2 regions of the Priestia aryabhattai genome follow, and region 2 is predicted to be linked to the other one. Evidence: predicted binding sites of a transcription regulator. Region 2 holds the regulator's gene; the other holds the start of a gene.
What was found. The regulator LexA, encoded in region 2, represses DNA repair genes until DNA is damaged. The targets are predictions, from matches to a motif close to CGAACATATGTTCG.
Positions count from the first base shown of each region.

Region 1: M3225_RS20080 (YolD-like family protein) is a predicted target of LexA. The motif match lies at 5,767-5,780, and genes of this name have one in related genera.

Region 1 is NZ_JAMBOQ010000004.1:291,736-300,809, reverse strand. It holds gene M3225_RS20105 (aspartate kinase) at 1-993, opposite strand, end outside; gene M3225_RS20100 (PTS fructose transporter subunit IIABC) at 1,191-3,062, opposite strand; gene pfkB (1-phosphofructokinase) at 3,075-3,989, opposite strand; gene M3225_RS20090 (DeoR/GlpR family DNA-binding transcription regulator) at 3,986-4,738, opposite strand; gene M3225_RS20085 (hypothetical protein) at 5,121-5,261, opposite strand; gene M3225_RS20080 (YolD-like family protein) at 5,383-5,736, opposite strand; gene M3225_RS20075 (YitT family protein) at 5,985-6,824, shown strand; gene M3225_RS20070 (ABC transporter permease) at 6,856-7,590, opposite strand; gene M3225_RS20065 (ABC transporter permease) at 7,591-8,298, opposite strand; gene M3225_RS20060 (ABC transporter ATP-binding protein) at 8,273-9,074, opposite strand, start outside.
Region 2 is NZ_JAMBOQ010000001.1:461,647-470,720, forward strand. It holds gene tkt (transketolase) at 1-1,164, opposite strand, end outside; gene M3225_RS02425 (DUF896 domain-containing protein) at 1,332-1,562, opposite strand; gene M3225_RS02430 (YneB family resolvase-like protein) at 1,632-2,300, opposite strand; gene yneA (cell division suppressor protein YneA) at 2,354-2,683, opposite strand; gene lexA (transcriptional repressor LexA) at 2,830-3,447, shown strand; gene M3225_RS02445 (hypothetical protein) at 3,659-5,104, shown strand; gene M3225_RS02450 (cation diffusion facilitator family transporter) at 5,173-6,150, opposite strand; gene M3225_RS02455 (APC family permease) at 6,260-8,086, opposite strand; cyclic di-AMP (ydaO/yuaA leader) riboswitch at 8,247-8,387, opposite strand; gene M3225_RS02460 (N-acetylmuramoyl-L-alanine amidase) at 8,579-9,074, opposite strand, start outside.

The DNA of each region.
Region 1 (9,074 bases), on a different contig from region 2:
TAAAATTTCAAGCAGCCTTCTGCCAAAACCAATTTCACGATTTAATAAGTATTTGCTCACATGAATGTTGCAAAAACCTTTGTCCCCAGCGATTCCAACTACCGGCGTATCGCCGTGGGGACGCTCAGCTACAATGAATGTACCCTTTGCTTCAGGGTTATTTGTATTCTTTACACATACAGGAATACCTAATTTATAAACCGGCTCTAGCGCTTCATCATGGAAGACAGAAAAGCCTGCATAGGATAGTTCACGCATTTCTCTGTATGTTACTTCTTTCATTTCATGAGGCTTTTCCACAAGTCTTGGATCCACGCTATAAATAGCATCTACGTCAGTAAAGTTTTCATACAAATCAGCTTTTACTCCAGCTGCTACAATTGAACCTGTAATATCTGACCCACCGCGCGAGAACGTAACCATGTTCCCTTCTTCAGAGTAGCCAAAGAATCCTGGAATCACCAGAATGCCCGAACGCTCTCTTAGCTGCGGTAGTTTTTCATAAGACAATGGAAGCACTCTTGCTCTTCCTGGTTCATCGGAAACAAAAATACCTGCTTCTTTCGGATTTACATAATGAGCTTCAAACCCTAAATGGTTTAAATAAGCAGCCATTACCTTTGCATTATTATCTTCTCCGCTTGCTTTTAGACAGTCTAATAAGCGAAATGGATCATTTTTATGTAAATCAATAAGTGATTGTAAATTCGTAATAATGTCAGTAATAATCGTTTCCGGTATAGACAAGTCAACAACGATTTCACGATAGCGATCAATTACTTGCCCAAACTCATCTACGTAATCTTCTCCAAGCTGTATTTTGGCAGAAAGTGCGATTAGCAAATCTGTCATTTTTGTATCTTCTCCGTATCGCTTGCCCGGAGCTGACACAACTACCAGCTTTCTCTCTTTATCAGACGTTACAATATGCGCAACCTGTTTAAATTTCTCTGCGCTTGCAACTGAACTCCCGCCAAACTTCGCAACCTTCATGTTTGAGACACTTCCTTACTTTGTTTTTAATATTCGATTATTGTAACATATTTTATCAAGTAGAAAAGCTTATCTATCTAACTTTTCTAAAAATTAAAGGAATACTAACGTAATTGTACTCTCATAAAGAACAAATGTCTACTACAAAAACACAAATAAAGACTGATTTTACATCATGTAAAATCAGTCTTTATTTGTTATTCTGCTTTTGGCTTTTTTAATACACCTACAAGGACCGCTGTTACAATTGCACCAATTAAAATCGCTAGTGCATATAAAAGAGGGTTTCCTTGTACAATTCCGATAACGAATACACCGCCGTGTGGTGCTGGTAAACCGATGTGGAACATCATTGTTAAAGCACCTGCTACTGCAGCACCGATAACCGATGCGGGAATAACGCGGCCTGGGTCAGCTGCTGCGAATGGAATCGCACCTTCTGTGATAAATGAAAGACCCATTACATAACATGTTTTACCTGTTTCACGCTCTTGACGAGTAAATTTATTTTTGAACAAAGTTGTCGCAATAGCCATACCTAATGGTGGAACCATACCGCCTGCCATAATCGCTGCATGAGGTGCATAGTTTCCAGCATCAATCATTGCAATACCAAATGTAAAGGCTGCTTTGTTAATAGGACCACCCATATCAATAGCCATCATACCGCCTAAGATAATACCTAGTAACACTAAGTTACCTGTACCAAATCCACTTAACCAGTGCGTTAATCCTTTGTTAATTGCACTAACTGGTTCATTTACAACATAAAGCATAATCAGTCCTGAGATGAAAATCCCAAATAGCGGATAAAGAAGAACTGGTTTAATTCCATCAAGCGCTTGCGGTAAACCGCTGAATAATTTCTTTAATCCCACTACTACATAACCCGCTAAGAAACCAGCGATTAAACCACCTAAGAAACCGCCTCCACCAGAAGCTGCTAAAAGACCTGCAACCATACCAGGAGCTAAACCAGGACGATCAGCAATACTCATTGCAATGAACCCTGCTAGTACCGGTACTAGTAAGAAGAATGCATTATCTCCGCCAATTGTTTTTAGCGCCGCTGCAAACGCATTGTACGTTGGATCTTTTGGTTCTGCTGAGTGAATACCAAACATAAATGAAATGGCAATTAAGATCCCGCCACCTACAACAAACGGAAGCATTGCTGATACACCGCTCATTAGGTGTTTATAAAACCCTGTACGCTCTGATCCTTTACTTTCTCCGCCTTCTTTGCTGCCACCGCCGCCGCTGTATACAGGAGCGTCTCCTTTTAACGCGCGGTTAATTAATTCTTGAGGCTTTCGAATTCCTTCAGCTACTGGAACTTGAATGACTTTTTTACCTGCAAAACGTTCCATTTCCACTTGCTTGTCCGCTGCAACAATAATAGCGGTAGCGTTTTCAATTTCTTCCTTCGTCAACGCGTTTTTAACACCGCTGGAACCGTTTGTTTCAACTTTGAGTGTCACATTCATGTCTTTCGCTTTTGCTTTTAAGCTGTCCGCTGCCATATATGTGTGTGCAATTCCTGTTGGACAAGCCGTTACAGCAAGCACTAATTGATCTGAAGCTGTATCCACTTCTTCTTCCGGCGCTTCATTTTCAGTTTCTTTATCATCAATTGCTTTAATAACTTCATCAATTGATGATGCCGTTAGCAACGTTTTTCGGAACGATTCGTCCATTAATAACGTAGACAAACGAGATAGTGTTTCTAAGTGAGCATTATTCGCTCCTTCACTCGCTGCAATCATGAAGAATAAGTGTGCGGGCTGTCCGTCTAATGATTCATAATCAATACCTTCTGTTGAGCGTCCAAATGCAATGGCCGGTGTTTTAACCGAGTTTGTTTTTGCATGTGGAATGGCAATGCCTTCCCCAATTCCCGTTGTGCTTTGAGATTCACGATTTAAAATTGCTTCTTTATAGCCAGCTCGGTCGCTTAAGCGACCAGCTTCGTCTAATTTTCCAACTAACTCATCAATAACATCAGCTTTTGATGTGCTCTTTAAATCAAGAATGATTGTATCTTTTTTTAATAATTCAGTAATCCTCATTCTCGGTTCCCCCTACTCTACCTTTGTGATTGACACTTGTTCACGAAGCGTCTCTACATCTTCTGCTGTACATAATTCAAGTGAGAATGCTGTGGCACTTCCTGAAGCGACTCCTGTTTGAAAGGCTTCTAACAAATCTCCTTGTTTTACATAAGAAGCAATAAATCCAGCTACAAGTGAATCTCCAGCTCCAACAGAATTTTTCACTGTTCCTTTAGGAACTGTGGCACTGTAGACACCGCTTTCGTTAATAAGAAGGGCTCCATCGCCTGCCATGGATACAACGACGTTTTGCGCTCCTTGTTCCACGAGCTTCTTACCGTATACTAGCGCATCTTCTGCACTGTTTACTTCTACATCAAACAATTCTGCAAGTTCATGATGATTCGGTTTGATAAAAAACGGCTTGTGAGACACGACGTCTAGCAAGGTTTTCCCACTTGCATCTACTACAACTTTTACTCCGTTCGCTGCTGCTAGCTCAGTTAACGTTTCATACACAGAACTTGGAAGCGTTTTCGGTATACTCCCCGCTAATACGAAGATATCGCCTTCAGTCATTTGCTTTACTTGATTCAATAAAGACTGAAGCGCTTCGTCTGTAATAGCAGGTCCTTGACCGTTAATTTCTGTTTCTTTTTCTGTTTTTAACTTTACGTTAATACGCGTATCTCCATCAACTCTTGTAAAAGCTGTTTCGATATTCTCCGCTTTTAAGTAGTCTTCGATATAGGTTCCTGTAAAGCCGGCTACAAAACCGAGAGCTTTATTATCAACACCTAATCGCTTTAAAACGCGAGAGACGTTAATGCCTTTTCCTCCTGGAAACTTGGCTTCATTCGTTGTGCGGTTAAGTCCGCCTTCTTCGAATGCTGAAACATGTACTACGTAATCAACGGATGGGTTCAAGGTACATGTATAAATCATGATTTCACAACCTTTATGTCTGTTTTGTTTGCATACTGTATAAGTACATCGCTAGGTACGTCATTTGTTATAATTTTTGCTTCATGTAAATCGGCTATTTTCGCAAAGCTTGTTTCAAAAAATTTAGTAGAATCTGATAAAATATAAGATTCTCTAGCCAGCCTCATTGCCGTTTGCTTGATTAATGCTTCTTCTGGATCAGGAGTTGTATATCCATATTGATGGTGAATCCCATTTGCTCCCATGAAACACTTATCAAAACGGTACTGCTCAAGACTTAAAAGGGCTCCATTGCCAATTAAAGCGCCCGTTTTATGTTTAACAGATCCCCCAATTAAATAGAGGGTGATACCTTGTTCTAGCATCGGGTTTAAATGCATTAAACCATTTGTCACCACAACTACATCTTTTTGCTTTAAAAAAGGAATCATTTCATACGTTGTAGTTCCTGCATCTAAAAAAATACAGTCACCTTCATTTATAATGGAAGCCGCATACTCTGCAATGTTTCGTTTATCTTGAACATTTTTAGCAGATTTTTCGATAACGCTCAGTTCGATTCGTTTACTGCGAATAAGCGAAGCGCCACCGTGAACACGTTTGAGCATTTGCTCTTCTTCTAGTTGACTTAAGTCTCTTCTAATTGTGGATTCCGAAGCGCCTGTAACTTCGATAAACTCTTGCACTTTTACAAGTTCTTTCTCTTTTAAAAGTTTTAAGATTAGTTGATGTCTTTCCGGCGTTAACATGTTCTAGCTCCTTTTTCAAAAAAGCGTTTTCATTTATTTCATGTACTTACTTTATCACGGTTTACATTCAAAATCAATCATAAAAAATCAAAAACATTCATTTTTTTAATTACAAAATAAAGTTTTTTGAACGAACAATTAGATTTGTATTTGTTTTAATAATAGTTAATACAAAAGGAAATAAGCTGGTAACTCAAGAATTTGTCTACTTTTCTCATTATATGTAAAGGTTTTCTTCTACTCAATTAGCTATGACTGTTTTTGACTATTTCTTGACCGATTGAATTTTTCCTGACTGAATCAAGCTTAGCTTGTCCTGATTTAATAAAAGCCTATACACTAAAAAAGTTGTCCACCTTTTTGGACAACTCGAAGTGACCCATCATTTAAATAGAAACAGAAGCATATATAATATGGAAGCAAGGGCAGAAGAAATAGCTAAACTTGAGATAAAACGAACGAGTCTTTTTTTAATGAACTGCGTTAATTCGATTTCTCTTACTTGAGTTTTTTCATTTTGCATACAATATCCCTTCTTTAATTAAAATTTCCTAGTAGCTAGAAGTTACTACTCGCAGAATATGCTTTTATGTATTGTATGCAAGCGTTAAAAAAAAGATACAAAACGAACAAAAAAGCTACTCTTAGCTAGAGTAGCTTTCATCTTTCCACACATTTGCTTCAATTACTGCATCCGCTCGAATCGAATATGTATAACAAGGGCCTGTAACCATCAGCGTATTCGACTGCAGCGAGACTTTATCAATCGTCACTCGTTCATATCTTTGAATATGTCCTGCTTCATAGACGTGAAGCGTTACTGGATGATGCTCCGAGTAACTGTTCATAATGACATTTTCAATATGCTCAATCTTTTCTTTTTCCAATCCTAAAGGCTGCTTATGCGCCTCGGGACTGTACATTTTTTTCATTTTCTCTAAATGCTCGGGCATTACTAACTTCGCATACTGTTTTAATTCATCTTGATACACGTTCATTCTCCCCCTTGACTCTTGCTTCTATTTTACCGAACGAACATTCTCATTGCAAAACTTTTTAATCAAAATAAAAGCAAACAATTCATTTTTTCATACTCCATAAAAACTGTCAAAAGATTTTATGCTGATAGCAGAAATTGATTTTTAAAAAAATAATAATATCCCATCTTTAATTCGGCCTCTAGAGTTGGTATAATACATTGTCATGACTGTGTTTTCGGAGTTTTTGATGATTGGAGGTAACGTTCATGATCAATAAAATAAAAGAAATTATCCTCATTATTCTAGGGAGCCTTATTTTCGCACTGGCCATTAATTACTTTGCTATTCCAAATGAATTAGCAGAAGGCGGCGTAACCGGTGTAACAATGATTACCTATTATGTACTAGGCTGGTCTCCGGGTATCACAAACTTTATATTAAACGGTTTGCTGGTACTGATCGGATACAAATTGCTTCACAAACGTGTGATTGCTTACACAATTATATGTATTATTTTCACATCTCTATTCCTACATATAACTGAAGGACTGGGAAATCCTCTTGACGATACGTTACTGGGGGCTATTTTTGCTGGTATTTTTGCTGGTGTAGGACTCGGACTTGTGTTTAGAGGAGGCGGAACTTCTGGAGGCTCTGCAGTTATTGCCCGCTTAGCTAATCAATATCTAGACTGGAATATTAGCAAAACGATGCTAGCAATTGATTTATTAGTTGTAGCAAGCGCTTATTTTGTCATCGGTGGAGAAAAGACGATGTACACGGTTATTTCTCTTTACATCGGAACAAAGGTGCTTGATTATATCATTGAAGGACTCAACCCCCGCAAAGCAATCACCATTATTTCACACCGTTCAGCTGAAGTAGCCGAACAAGTCAATAAAAAGATGCAACGCGGCGTCACTGTCTTCTCTGCTCATGGAAGCTATACAAAAGAAGCAAAAGACGTATTGTACGTGGTTGTGAACAAACAAGAACTGCTAGAGTTAAAGCGTATTATTCATAAAGTCGACGAACAAGCTTTTGTTGTTGTCCACGATGTGCGCGACGTTTTTGGAGTAGGCTTTACTATTCCAAAAGCCAGCTGAAAACCCGCTATAAAAAAGCGGGTTTTTTCTATTATATATGTTTGCGCTGAAAATACAGTAAACCCGCTGCTACAAAAAGCAGAAAGCTGCTTATAATAACCACTAAGAAAGTCTGTGTAGTCAGCATCAACTCCCATGATGCTTTTCCGGTTACACCTAACATTCCATACGTTGGCTGAGTCCAAGGGTACCAGGGGCCAAATCGTTCAGAATTAACAACAAATAAATTCGGTAGTGTTAAAATGACATTGACTGTTAAAGATGCTCCAAAGCTAGAAAGTGCCATCGATACAACTAGCATAAACGCAATAATTGGCAACACTGCAATCCAGCCGCTTAGCATATTTCCAGCCATCATTTTTAATGGAATAGTACCGGGGTAGTCTTTCAAAACGCTAATCCCTAACAAAACAACAAATACAAATACTTGAAGAATTCCCATGAAAGCTGCTGCTGTGATTAATTTTGCTCCGTAAACTGATTTCCTTGTTACAGGAAGAGATAATAATTGTTTCCAACCTCCTGCTTCGTGTTCATATCGGCAAACAAACGATGTTACTAACCCGCCAGTTAACGGAAAAAGCAATAATCCGTGAACATTGGCAATGAAGGCACTTGCCATGAGCCATTTTATTTTTCCACTTGGCATCGCCTGATCACCCACAAAAAGGATAGCAGCGATAAGAATAGGATTAACAAAAAGATATACCCAGGCTTTTGTTTTAAACAATTTAAACCATTCTACCTTACATAATTGCAAAAACATTCAAGCCACATCCTTTCTGATAAAGTGAAAGGCGCCTGCACCATATAAAAAAATGCCGATAATCGCACCTGTTATCATATACGTATTCCGGTAATCGGAAAACACTAGCATCGGCCATTGCCAGATAAACCAGCTCGGCAAGTCTCCCATACCACTCATTATCACACTCATCATAATACCTAGTGCAAGAGAACCGCTTTGATTTTTAAAAAGCATAGATAGCCATATTTGAATAGCTACAAACGGGATGGCCGAAAAGAACGGATAAAAGTTATAAACAAAAAGAGTTTTCCAAGAAGGCGGAAGACCAAAGCCCAACCACCACCCTAGCCCGATTATACTGATCAATAGAACAGCAGAAGCGATGAGTAACATAGCCATAACTACTATAAATTTTCCCGTATAAACACTTAGTCTGCTTACAGGTAAGCTCAGTAGCTGCTTCCAGGAGCTTCTATGATATTCAACATGCGCTATATTTGAAGCAAGAATCGTTCCTCCCAGTAAAAAAGCTGTTGGAAGTGTAATGTTTATTTCATGAAAAAGACCTTCCCACACATTTGGATTTTGTTGAATTAAATATTCATATCGAACGCTATAATCAACCAGTGTTAAGCCTATTACACCCGCTGGACCTAAAAGTAATAAAAGCCAGAGCCCTTTTCTTTTTAATTTCATACACTCAGCCTGCAGTATTTTCATGAACATGTTCATTCTCCTCGCTCGTCAGCTTTAAAAAGATATCTTCTAGTGATTTTGTTTTTTCTTCAACGCGATAGATAGAGACATTTTCTTGCACGAGCTGATAAACGAGATGTGCCACTTGCTCATGATCAATATAATCTAGAAGGAGACTGTTTTTATCGATAGTAGGTACAAATCCGTTTGTTAATAGTATCGTTTTTGCCTTTTCTATCTCCCCTATTGTAAATGCCACTTGATGGTTGGCCTTTTTGCGAAGCGATTCAATTGACCCATTAAATAGCATCTTTCCTTTTGTAATAATGCCTACTTGAGTCGCTAAGTGGTCAATTTCATAAAGTAAATGACTTGAAATCAACACGGTAACTCCGTTTTTTCTTGGCATTTCTTTAATCAATGAACGGATTTCTTGAATTCCTGCAGGATCTAGTCCGTTGGTTGGTTCATCTAAGATTAATAAACGAGGGTTTCCGAGAAGTGCAGAAGCAATACCAAGCCGCTGTTTCATCCCAAGAGAAAAGCCTTTAACTGGACGATTTGCTTCTTTTGTTAATTTTACAATATCTAGTACTTCATCCACTCTTTTTTTAGAGACTCCCAGTATTTTGCGAAGTACTTCTAGATTTTCTCTTGCCGTTAAATGAGCATAATAGGAAGGGCTCTCTACAAGTGAACCTATCTTTTTTAATGCTCGAATATGCTGCCTGTGGTTTTTTATACTTTCTCCAAACAGCTCGATTTCGCCGCGCGTTGGCTTCATTAAACCGAGCAGCATTCGAATC
Region 2 (9,074 bases):
TGTTTTATTTGAGCCAGCTAAGTCAGCTGAACCGCCGAAGAATTGAGGTACAGCTTGTGCTACTGCGTTTAATACTTCTCCAGAAGAAGCACGGCTAGCTAAGCTTGAACCCGTTTCGTATGCTGGAAGCGTTTCTTCCCAACCTTCCGGTAACTTTCCTTCTACTGCTAGTTCAAATTGACGACCTAGTTCAGGATATTTTTCTTTATACTGTGCAAATACATCGTTCCATTCGTTTTCTTTCTTTTGGCCATCTTCAGCAATTGTAGCTTTGAAGTGAGCATACACTTCTTCTGGCACATAGAAATCTTCTTCAAATGTCCATGCATAAGCTTCTTTTGTTAATTTTGTTTCATCGGAACCTAACGGAGAACCGTGCACGCCAGAAGTACCTGCGTGGTTTGGAGAACCAAATCCGATTGTTGTTTTTACTTCAATTAGCGTTGGGCGTGTTAAATCGCCTTTTGCTTCTTCGATTGCATTTGCAATCGCTGTCAAGTCATTGCCGTCTTCAACGCGGATTACTTGCCATCCGTAAGCTTTGAAACGATCTTCTACGTTCTCAGAGAACGAGCGATCTAAATCTCCGTCTAAAGAAATATCATTTGAATCGTATAAAACAACTAAGCGTCCTAATTTTAAGTGTGCCGCTAATGAAGCTGCTTCAGCAGATACACCTTCCATTAAGTCTCCGTCACCACAGATACCATACGTAAAGTGGTCTACAATTTCTAAACCTTCTTTGTTGTATGTTTCAGCTAAATGACGTTCTGCCATTGCTTTACCAACAGCCATTGCAATACCTTGTCCTAGTGGGCCAGTTGTTGCATCAACACCTGCTGTATGACCGAACTCCGGATGGCCTGGTGTTTTACTTCCCCATTGACGGAAGTTTTTAAGGTCTTCAATTGATAAGTCATATCCAGCTAAATGAAGCAAGCTGTATAATAGTGCTGATCCGTGTCCTGCTGATAATACAAAACGATCACGGTTGAACCAGTTTGGATTCTTTGGATTGATGTTCATAAATTTTGTCCACAATGTATATGCCATTGGAGCAGCTCCCATTGGCATACCTGGGTGACCTGAATTTGCTTTTTCAATCGCATCGATTGATAAAGTACGAATTGTTGCAATCGAAAGATCTTCAATACGTTGTGTCATACTCTTCATTCCTTTCAAAACTATGTACATATGTTATCATACTAATGATTTGCTTATTTGTACAATACTTGAACCAAAAAAATTTCTACTTTTACAGTTTTTGTGCGCCTTATTAAAAATATACAAAAAACTAGAGAGAACACTCCCTCTAGTTTTACTAGAACATCTTAGTGAAGACGCTTCTTTTTACTCTCTTTTAACTTCTTAGGCGTAACATCTTTACCTTCTTCGTCCACAACTTTAATCGTATGAAGGTGATTTGTCATAGATTGTCGGAAAACTTTTAAATATTCCTGACGTAGCTCTTGCTGTTCTTTCGCTTCAGATTCTGTCAAACCTTCAGTCTTTGCCTTTTTTGAAAGAGCATTAATACGAGCAAGTTTATCTTTTGATAGCATATAAAACCTATCTCCTTATAATCAATAATTAAAATTACCGAGCAGTTCCGGCAACATGTAGTCATCTTACTAAATCTCTTTCGTTTTATCAAGAGATTGAGCACTCTCTTTATACTCTTGATAGCGACGATGTACCGTCGCTTTTGAAATATTATAACCAAAACCTTTTAGCGTAACTGAAATTTCAGCAAAGGTTAAGCCGTTATGACGCAGGCGTACAATTTCTTCAATCGGCGCTTCTTTTTTTTCTCTTCCCGAGTTAACTCCTTGATTTTTTAAATTTTGCTGCGGACGATAACCGTTTTCTACGGCTCTTTTCATTCCTCTTTTAATTTTAGCATTATGTAATTTCCGCTGATGCTCTTCCACTAAGCTAATAATATCTAACACCATCGAATCAGATTCTGAAAGCTGAAGCTGACCTTGATGACTAATCGTATAGATCGTGGCGTTTTCTTTATGAAAAGCATGAAGCAGCGCAATTCGGGCATTTCCTCTGCCTAATCGTGTTTCATCTTGAATGAGCAGCACAGATATTTTCTCTTCTTTCATTGTATGAAGAACATCCAAAATACCCTCTCTGTCTACATCATATCCGCTTGCTTTTTCCATTACGACTTTTTTTACGTCTAGATGGTGAAGATCAGCAAGCTTTTTTAATTCTTCTTGCTGGCGCTGTAAAGATGTTTCTTGGGTTTTTTTATTCGTACTGACACGGCAATAAATAATGGCGTCCACTTTTATCACGACCTTTTCGGCTTCTAACAATATTCAGGAACGGCCGTTACACACTACTGTTCAATTGCCACTTGATTATGCAACTCTTTTTTTAAAACAGGAATATATAATTTATCTCCAGGAGATAAAGACTGGGCAGTATCTGAATTTAAATTATTGACGTCTTCAACCCATTTGACAAATTCATTGGCGGTCAAATGATGGTGATTATGATACTTGTTAGACAATTCCCAAAGCGTATCTCCTTTTGTAATAGTAACCGTTGAATATTTGTCTAAATCTACTTTATCTGCTCCTAAAACCAGCGTCAATACATATGTAAGTACAGCGATAACTGCAAAAAAAATAGCGTAATGTTTCATAGAATGTAAGAATTGTTGCATATTATGATCCCCCTATCAGAATATATGTTCTTATTTTATTGAGAACATTTGTTTCTGTCAATGGAATTCTTCGAACTTATGTTTGTATATTGACACATCACGTGGTATAATTCACCTAAAGAATAGCTAAAATCGAGGTGAAAAATATGAAGCTATCAAAACGTCAACAAGACATACTAGATTTTATTAAGCACGAAGTAAAATTAAAAGGTTATCCGCCTTCTGTTCGTGAGATTGGGGAAGCAGTAGGATTAGCCTCTAGCTCCACTGTACACGGGCATTTAGCTCGTTTGGAAAGCAAAGGGTTAATTCGCAGAGATCCAACAAAACCAAGAGCAATTGAAGTTCTTCAACTAGACGAAGTAAACATCCCTAAAAGCAATGTCATTAATGTTCCTGTTATCGGTAAAGTAACAGCGGGTCTTCCTATAACAGCCATTGAAAATGTGGAAGAATATTTCCCTCTTCCAGATAAATTCGTCTCTCCAGATGATCATGTATTTATGCTTGAAATTATGGGAGAAAGTATGATTGAAGCAGGTATTCTAGATGGCGATATGGTAATCGTACGTCAGCAGCAAACAGCTAACAATGGAGATATTGTGGTGGCTATGACCGAAGATAATGAAGCAACGGTCAAACGTTTCTTTAAAGAAGAAAATTTTGTTCGTTTACAGCCTGAAAATTCAACGATGGCGCCTATTATTCTTCGCCACGTAACGATTTTAGGAAAAGTAACTGGTGTATATCGCACGATTCACTAATAACACACTGTATGTAAAACCAACTAATCATGATGTTAGTTGGTTTTTTTACGTTTGTTTTCTAAAAAAATTGGCATATTATAAATGATACGTTGAATCATTGCAAGCAGGTAGAACAGTTTTTCTAAAACTCATTGTAACTTTTACTCTCTATCTGCACTTCCTCGACTTCTAAAAGGAAATACAACCGACCATCAGAAGGATGTAGTTTATGACCAATACACCAAGGAAAACAGAACCATTTCAAACCATTATGCCTACTAAAGCAATGAACATGTTTCTTTTCCCTTTTTCTTTTGATCGAAAAAATAAAGAGCAGCTTGTTCATGCACTGGAAGCAAATTTGTTCGAGTTTTTTTCCATTCAAAATAAACATTTAGAAAAAGAATACTACGGAGAACAATATTACGTATCTCATGATAGCTTGGATCAATATTTTCTTCCTTACATTGAATGTATTCTATTTCCTGATTCGTGCGAAAAAGAAGGGTTGTTTCGATTTTCAAAAAAAATAGACCATACCGTTACGTTACACACTTCCTCCACCACCGTGTCTAGCAACGTGCTATCTGTAGATGTTTTTTTATGTCCTTTTGAAATTGGCGTCATGACCATTCGCACTGAGATGAGCCATAATCATTACACCTATGATGATATTTTAGAATTCATGAATCATTTTCGTGTATTAGAACCGAAGCTTGCTGAAGAGTATGGATCCACCATTACCTATGAACATCATCACTATAGCAAAGTACAAGATTATATTTTTTCACAGCTCGCACCATTTTTGAACGAACACATCAAAAAAGAAGCCAAACGTGAAAAGCACATCGGGAGCCTTCCTTATTTTATCGATGAACGGATGTTTGTATTAAGTTATGTAACGGTAAATCAAGAGCAAGAGATTAACTCCGCAACTTTATTTCGTACGGGACAGCTAAATAGCTATACACCTCACGGGAAACCGTTTATCTCTGCACACAATCATGAGTATATTAAAACGTATAATACCAAACACGTGTATTCAAGATGGGCTCCTGAAACCTATTACGTCATAACAGACCATGTGTTTTCGTGTATTTCTAAATCGACAGACTCTAAAACAGATCAGCTTTTAATGAATCATCTATTTGGCCAACATTACTATAATTTATTTTTACATTTTTTCTATAAAATCGTGCTGTTAAAACTATCTTATGAGTATTCTCAGCTTACGTTTCATAAAGATTCAGAGGGCATTGAACGACTAATCCGCTCTATTACCGTGTTTTCAGGTAAATATTTATTTTTAGAAATCAGCTCTCGCACAGAAGGTCAAGAGTTTTCTGTGCTGTTTAAGAAAATCTTTCACATCAATTCTCTTTATCAAGAAGTCAAAGAAACCCTTGGTACTTTGTATCAAAATCAAGAGAAAATTGCGGCCAAGCGTCACAATTACTTATTATTAATTTTAACGATTTATACCGTTCTTTCTGGTATTTACGGAATGAATTTAGTTATTAGCAACCTAAAGGGAAACATCAATTGGGATAGTATAAAGCACTTTTCTATCTTTGAATATATCGCTTTAATAGTAGCTCTATCAGGAATTCTGATCAGCATTAGTCTCGGAGTGAGTTCACTATGGAATTTATTAAAAGATCGATTTAAAACATAAAAGCTGTTCTCATCAGAAAATACATAATTAAAAAAGAAGGAAGAAAACAACTGTTTTCTTCCTTCTTTTTATTCTTTTTGAAGCTGTAAGTCACTTGGCACCCAGTCAGGAATTCCATCATCTTCATCAAATTCAATAATGACATCCGTTACTCCTTTTTCCTGTAAAATACGATTTTCCAGCCGATCTTTAATATCATCAGCTTCTGCCACTGTTAAAGAAGGATCAATTTCTACTTTTAATTCAACGTGAAGCGCTTCTCCTTCTTTCATCACCATTAATGTTTGAATATCACGCACTTGTACATCTTGCATCACAATTGCGCCAATTTTGATTTCCATTTCTTTATCTGCTTCGCCAAGCGCTCCAGCAGCGTTATCTAAAAATACTCGTCCTACTACAAAAAACATCATAAGACCAATTAAAATAGAAGCAATTCCTTCAGCCTGATGAAAAGGTGTAAACCGTGAAATAAAAACCGCAATTAATGCCAGCACGCCTCCTCCAGTAGCCACAAGATCTTCCATAAAAACAAGCTTGGTTGCTGGCTTTGCTTTCTTTAAATGAACAAAGCTTTGTGTAAAAACATTGACCTCGGCGGTATTCATCCCGACATCGTGCAAAATTTCTTTCATTGCCTTAAATAGGACAAACATCTCAAGCAATACCGAGATGCCAAGTACTGCAATATTTAAAATAAAGCCTGAAGACTTGGTCGGATGAAGGATATGCTGATAGCCTTCTTTAATCGTTTCAAACGCCATAATTCCTACTACAAGAACCGCTCCTAATAGAACGAGATTAACCAATCGGCCGAAACCGTTTGGAAATCGTTTGGACGGGGCTTTTTTACTTAATGCCGAACCTATAAAGACAAAAAACTGATTAGCTGCATCTCCTAAGCTGTGCATCGTTTCAGCAAACATTGCTACATTCCCTGTTAAAGTGAAAGCAATTCCTTTAATAATGGAGATAATGGTATTAACTACAGCGGCCATAATGGCCGATTTATTTCCTTTTCGCAACAATTTAATCAATTCACTCATGCAATCCCTCCGTTTGCGCCTTTGATGAGATTCTATTACGGTTAGTGTATGTGAATTTAAAAATTAAAAACCTCCAACATACAAGTTGGAGGTTTTTAGTCATGTTTCATTATTTTCTAAAACGGTACGGTACAGTTGTAACAATTACATTTTTACGGTAAAGCAAATGTGCTTTTAACAGCAGACTGGACTGATTGTGAAGGATATTTTGCCAACTTTTTTTTGTAATGAATTGTGGAATAACGACCGTAATGGCCATATTATTTTCCCGGGCTTTTTCTTCAGCCATATCGATGAATCGAAACAACGGCCGCACTAGGCTGCGGTATTGAGAATGAAACGTAACAATACGAATATCAGGCTGCCACTTCTCCCACTTCTCTTCCATTCTCTTTTCGCTTTCTCGGTCAAAAGCCACATGCACCGCAATAACGGTATCGCCAATCGTTCTTGCATAATTTAATGAATTTTCTACTACCTTTGTCATTCCTGCTACAGGAACAATGACCACACTTCCTTCAAGCTTTCCAATCTTTTCTCCTTGTTTAATACGAAGCTGCTCTCCTACCGATTCATAATGCGTATGAATTCGATGAAAAATATAGACAATAATCGGCAAGAAAACTAGCACGGACCATACTTGTGAAAACTTCGTTGTAAACAAAATAATTAATACAGTTAATGTAATGAGCGCACCAATTAAGTTGATGGTTAGCTTTCCTTGCCAGCCGGCCGGCTTTTCTCTAAGCCATTTGACAATCATGCCTGTTTGAGAAAGCGTAAATGGAATGAACACCCCAACTGCATAAAGAGGAATTAATTGTTCCGTCGCTCCTTTAAAAGCTACAATTAAGACAATAGAAGCAATTCCAAGCGTCACAATTCCATTTGAATAGCCTAGTCGATCGCCACGAATTTGAAACATTCTTGGCATGTATTTATCAGACGATAAGTTTACAGCCAGCAAAGGGAAAGCTGAAAAGCCCGTATTTGCCGCTAGCACTAGGATTAGAGCTGTTGTGCCTTGAATAAAATAATAAAATCCATTTCTTCCAAACACACTCGATGCAATTTGTGATACAACAGTTTCATCTGCTTTTGGAGAAATTCCAAGCCAATAAGCTAAAAACGTGATTCCAGAAAATAAAACGGCTAGAATACCGCCCATCAGCATTAATGTATGAACAGCATTTTTTGCACCTGGCTCTTTAAAGTTAGGCACCGCATTTGAAATAGCTTCTACACCTGTCAATGCCGAACAGCCTGACGAAAAAGCTTTTAATAATAAAAATAAACTAATACCTGGCACCACTGTACCAAGGGATGTATGAAGCTCAGGTGAAACTTGACCTGTCGCTATTTTAAAGAAGCCCACCGCTATTAACAAAATAAGAGCAATAACAAATAAATAAACCGGATAAGCTAATACAGAAGCGGATTCTGTTACACCTCGTAAATTTAAGACGGTAATAAAAATCACCAGCAAACACGCAATTACTACGTTATAATGATGCAGCGCTGGAAAAGCCGAAGTTAAAGCATCCGTTCCTGCTGAGACGCTCACAGCAACTGTTAAAATATAATCTACTAACAGTGATCCCCCAGCGATAAGCCCAGGATTTTCTCCTAAATTGGTTTTAGAAACAATATAAGCTCCTCCGCCTTGAGGATATGCATAAATAATTTGACGATATGAAAGAATTAAAGCCGTCAGCAGCACCAATACCCCAAGCGCAATTGGAATCGAATACCAATAGGCAAGGACTCCGACTGTTGCAAGTACAATTAAAATCTGTTCTGTTCCATACGCTACTGAAGATAAGGCATCTGATGATAAAATAGCCAGCGCTTTAAGCTTACTAAGCTTTTGATCGCCTAACTCTTTTGTTTTAAGCGGCTTTCCAATCAATAATCTTTTGAGAACTGAATAGTTCACGTAATTTCCCTCCGATAATCGCTTAGCTACATTGCTATTTGTTGCTAAGCTCCGTTACAAGTTCAATAATAAATGGTATTGTCCCTAAAAAATACCTTTTTATGTTAAAAAAGCGCACAAAAAAAACACTAAGGGTTCTCAGCGTTTTTACACAGCTTAAACCTCCTCTCCAAAACGCTTATGGGGTTAGCTGTCGGATTCGGGCTATGAGAGTAGCCCTACCTTTTAAAAAGGATTCACCCCAAGTGACAATGCACAAATTTGGGTCCCCCACTTCTGACGAATTAAGCGATCACAGGCCAATATAATTTTTGGTTAAAGGGTATGATTGATAACATGTTTCTTTCATAACTATCCTTTATTCTTAGATAATATACTCCCGTACAATTGGTTTGTAAAGCATTATTTTACGTAAACAATAAAATAGTGCTTAAGGCGCTTTTAACAGGAAAATAAAAGGCCTTCTGACTGCTTACAGAAGACCTTCTCACTTTAACTTTTTGCTTTTAGAACGGTTGCTAGCTTGTTTTTCGTTTGAAGACCATAAATGCCATCTACATCATAAGGGAGATACACAAGCTGAAAACGTCTTACTGCATCTTTCGTTTGAACTCCATATATTCCGTCTACTGACCCTACTTTAAAATTAACCGCGTTTAATGCTCTCTGAAGCTGTTTCACAGCTTCTCCAGAATCACCTTGTTTTAAAATTCCATTTGGAAGTGGATATTGTTCAGAAGGTGGTGTTGGTGATGGAGTTGGTGAAGTTCCGGAAGGAATAACAATCGTTTTTCCAACTTGTAGTGTTAAAGGATCAGAAAGCCCTGTATTCGCTTCTTGAAGCGCTTGTACTGTTATTCCGTACTTCTGTGCAATACTGTACAGCGTATCTCCTTGCTTGATCGTATACGTTTTTGTACTCGGTTCAGAAGGTGAAGGGTTTGGAATTGGTGTTGGTGTTGGAACTGCACGACGAGGTAAATTTAAA